DNA from 2 places in the Duganella sp. GW821-FHT07F09 genome. Region 1 is predicted to be linked to the other one. Evidence: predicted binding sites of a transcription regulator. Region 1 holds the regulator's gene; the other holds the start of a gene.
What was found. Region 1 encodes sigma-54, which starts transcription at its own class of promoters, with help from an activator protein. Its sites were predicted from a motif close to TGGCANGNAANCTGCTTT; they were not measured.
Positions count from the first base shown of each region.

Region 2: AC07P1_RS05465 (TldD/PmbA family protein) is a predicted target of sigma-54. The motif match lies at 1,139-1,156, and genes of this name have one in related genera.

Region 1 covers NZ_JBWKQJ010000016.1:91,114-93,314, forward strand. Annotated here, with positions in the region: gene lptB (LPS export ABC transporter ATP-binding protein) at 1-112, shown strand, start outside; gene AC07P1_RS30475 (RNA polymerase factor sigma-54) at 122-1,603, shown strand; gene hpf (ribosome hibernation-promoting factor, HPF/YfiA family) at 1,679-2,038, shown strand; gene AC07P1_RS30485 (enoyl-CoA hydratase/isomerase family protein) at 2,194-2,201, shown strand, end outside.
Region 2 covers NZ_JBWKQJ010000002.1:87,663-89,863, reverse strand. Annotated here, with positions in the region: gene AC07P1_RS05475 (methyl-accepting chemotaxis protein) at 1-44, shown strand, start outside; gene AC07P1_RS05470 (class I SAM-dependent methyltransferase) at 58-879, opposite strand; gene AC07P1_RS05465 (TldD/PmbA family protein) at 1,333-2,201, shown strand, end outside.

The sequences.
Region 1 (2,201 bases):
CCGCGCATATATCATCAACCAGGGCTCGGTGCTGGCTTCGGGCCGGCCGGACGACATCATCGCCGACGAGTCGGTGCGCCGCGTGTACCTGGGTGAACACTTCAGAATGTAATCGCGCCCCATGAAACAGTCATTGCAACTGCGCACGTCGCAGCACCTCGCGCTGACACCCCAGCTGCAGCAGTCGATCCGTCTGCTGCAGCTGTCCACGCTGGAGCTGCACCAGGAGCTCGAGCAACTGCTCACCGATAACCCTTTGCTCGAGCGCCTGGACGACCCGCTCGACCGTTCGCTGCGGCTGCTGTCCGACGGCGCCATCAGCCAGCAGGCGCCGTCCGGCGAGGCCCCGTCCGAAGGCCCGCCGAACCAGCAGGACGCGCCGGCGCCCGCCGACGCCGACAACTACGACGGCCCGGCCGCCGATACCGAAAGCACCAGCAGCGAGGCCGATGTCGACTGGAGCGACGCCGGCCGCAGCAAGGCTCCCGACGACGAGGACGCGCGTCCGCAACTGGAGGCCAACCACTGCACCCTGCGCGAGCACCTGATGGAGCAGATGCGCGTGACGGTGCTGGAGATGCGCGACCGCGCGCTGGTCGAGCTGATCATCGACGCGCTCGACGAGAACGGCTACCTGGAGGAGCCGCTGGAGGAGATCCACGCGCGCCTGCCGGAGGAACTGGAAGTCGACATCGACGAACTGCGCACCGCCTTGTCGATGCTGCAAAGCTTCGACCCGATGGGCGTGGGCGCGCGCAACGCCTCCGAATGCCTGGCGCTGCAGATCAAGCGCCTGCCCGGCATCGCGCTGGTGACGCGGCGCATGGCGCTGACCATCGTCGAAAACCATTTGACGTGGTTCGCCCAGCGCGACTTCAACAAGCTGAAAAAAGCGCTGGTGTGCGACGACGAGGACCTGCGCGAGGCGCAGGCCGTCATCCGTCTGTGCAATCCGCATCCGGGGTCGGCGTTCGCCTCGGACGTGTCGGACTACGTGGTGCCGGACGTGATCGTCAAGAAGTCGCGCAGCGGCTGGCAGGTCAGCCTCAACAACGACGTCATGCCGCGCCTGCGGGTCAACGCCATGTACGCCAACCTGCTCAAGCAGGGCAAAGGCGAGGGCCAGATGGGCGCCCAGCTGCAGGAGGCCAAGTGGCTGATCAAGAATATGCGCCAGCGCTTCGACACCATCCTGCGCGTGGCGCAAGCGATAGTAGAAAGACAAAAGAACTTTTTCTCGCACGGCGCCGTTGCCATGCGGCCCCTTGTGCTTCGCGAAATTGCTGATACACTGGGTTTACACGAGAGCACTATTTCTCGGGTGACGACTCAAAAGTACATGCTGACGCCGCACGGCATGTTTGAGTTGAAATATTTCTTTGGTAGCCATGTCGCCACCGAAGCGGGCGGTGAAGCAAGTTCGACGGCGATACGGGCACTCATCGTGCAATTGACAGGAGCTGAAGACCCTAAAAATCCTTTATCCGACAGTAAGATTGCGGACATGCTGGGGGAACAAGGCATGGTGATTGCGCGACGCACTGTTGCCAAATATCGCGAAGCGTTGAAAATCCCTCCCGTCAGTCTCCGCAAGTCTTTGTAGTTACTTGGTCACTGTGCGCCCGGCCGCAATGGGCGCGGCACTGACCGTAAGCGACATTTATCTTTAGGAGCGTGTATGAATCTGACCATCAGTGGACATCATCTCGAAGTGACCGCGGCCATCCGCGAATACGTACAGAACAAACTGGAACGTGTCACTCGTCACTTCGATCAAGTTATTGATATTGCTGTCATTCTGACTGTAGATAACCTTAAAGAGAAATCCAAACGCCAGAAGGCTGAAATCAATCTGCGTCTGTCGGGTAAAACCGTGTACGTGGAAAGCCTGTCGCAAGACCTGTACGCCGCGATCGACACCCTGGTCGACAAGCTTGACCGGCAGGTCATGAAATACAAATCCAAAGTTCAGCAGCACGGCCACGATGCGATCAAGCATCTCCCGGATAGCTACGAACCCGCTGCCGCCGCCCTATAACAACGGCCTCCGGCACCATCCAACAAAGGGCGCAAGGGCGCCCTTTTTTGTGTCCGCTTGTTGTGTCCGCTTTTGTCCCCTTTCGATTCGATGAAAATAATTTATCCCGTTTAGGTGGCGGTAGAATGGGGTTTTTCATCACGGGTTGCGACATCATGAGCGA
Region 2 (2,201 bases), on a different contig from region 1:
CCGCCCACGGATCGCCGGATGAAAACAAGTTCACCCGGTTCTGATGCCGTTACATGATCACGGCTTGACGAACTTCAGCGTCATGCGGTCGCTTTCGCCGATCGCCTGATACTTCGCGCGGTCCTCGTCCTTGTTGCCGTAGGTCGGCGGCAGCGCCCAGACGCCGCCTTTGTGGTCGGCGGTGTCTTTCGGGTTGGCGTTGATTTCCGATTTGGCCGCCAGCTTGAAGCCCGCCGCCTCGGCCAGGCCGATCACATACTTCTCGTGCATATAGCCGCTGCTGGCCGTTTCGTCTTGGGTCTTGTTGGCCGGCAGGCGATGCTCCACCACGCCGAACACGCCTCCCGGTTTCAGGCTGGTGTAGACGCTGGCGAACAGCGCTTTCATATTTTCCGGACCTGCCGGTATCCAGTTGTGGATATTGCGGAAGGTGAGCACCATGTCCACGCTGCCGGCCGGCGCGAATTCATATTTGCGCGGCGGCGAGAAAACGCCCAGCGCCACCTTGTTGTACACCGGGTTGGCGTTCAGGCGCGCCATGAAGCGTTCGGCGCTTTTGCGTTCGCGTTCGTCCGGCGCGGCCAGGTCGTTGCCGGCGGCGATCAGCTTTCCGCTATCGCGCAGATAGGGCGCCAGGATTTCGGTGTACCAGCCGGCGCCCGGCGCCAGCTCGACCACCGTCATGTTCGGGCGGATGCCGAAGAACGACAGCGTCTCGTAAGGGTGGCGGTAGACGTCGCGCTGCACGTTGGCAGGGGTGCGGGTGCTGGCGGCGATGGCGGCCTTCAGTTTGGCGTCGACGGCTTCGGTGGCGGCGATCGCGCCGCTTGCAGCGAACAGCGTGGTGGTGGCCAGGGCGGCCACGAGATAACTCTTCATGCAAACTCTCCTGAGGGTTCGGTTGGCGGCGCGCGGTCGCCCGCCCTGCGCGATCATCGGGCATGCATGCGAAGAGGTCAAGCGAATTGCGACGGCCGCACCACCGAAGTGCGGCGCGCCTTCGGCTGGACGCCGCTCCGCCTGGCGCGGACACTGGCGGACACCGGCCGGACACTTCGCGGACACTTTCGCGGACACTTTTCCCACGTTTGACGCCCCGCCGGGGGACTCTTGTAACACAGTGTTTCGCTGTGGTGGATGGCATACATTTTGCCTATCCCGATCCTTAATCCGGCGCTACTATTGGTAATCCTGCGAAAACGGCGACGGATATTCAGGTGTCACGCAAAGAAGCAAGAGCTATAAGAGTAGGACTCGCTAGAAGAGCAAATAAAAGCTAAGCAGAACCCTGGGCGGCTGGCCCACAATCATTGCCTTACGTTTGGAGATACGATGGAACGACGTGCATTCCTCAATATTAGTAGTCTGGCCCTGGGCACGATGCTGCTGCCCGCCTTCGGTCGCGCGATCGCCGCCGAGGAGCTGCTCGCGCCGGTCGCCCTGCAGTTCAAGAAAATGCTGGCCGATACCGCGATGACGGCGGCCACGCAGGCCGGCGCCTCGTACTGCGACGTGCGCGTGGGCCGCTATCTGAACCAGTTCATCACCACCCGCGACCTGAATGTCGAAAACGTCGTCAACACGGAATCGGCCGGTGTCGGCGTGCGCGTGATCGCCGGCGGCGCCTACGGCTTCGCCGCCACCAACGACATGACGCCGGACGGCGTGGCCGCCGCGGCCCGGCAGGCGGTGGCCATCGCCAAGGCCAACGCCAAACTGCAAACCGAGCCCGTTCAACTGGCCCCCGTCAAGGGCGTGGGCGAAGTGTCGTGGGCCACGCCGATCGTCAAGGACTGGCGCACTGTCCCGATCAAGGAGAAGGCCGAGCTGCTGATCGCCGCCAACAAGGCCGGCATGGAAGGCGGCGCGAGCTTCATGCAATCGTTGCTGTTCCAGGTGAACCAGCAGAAGTACTTCGCATCGACCGACGGTTCCTACATCGACCAGGACCTGCACCGCCTGTGGATGCCGGTGTTCGCCACCGCCGTCGACAAGACGACCAACAAGTTCCGCTCGCGCCAGGGATTGTCGGCGCCGGTCGGCATGGGCTACGAATACCTGGATGCGCGCCCGGAGCACAAGATCAAGGCCGCCGGCGGCGTGACCACCTTGTACACCGGCTCCTACGATCTGATCGAGGATGCGCGCGCGGCCGGCAAACAGGCCAAGCAAAAACTCACCGCCAAGTCGGTCGAACCGGG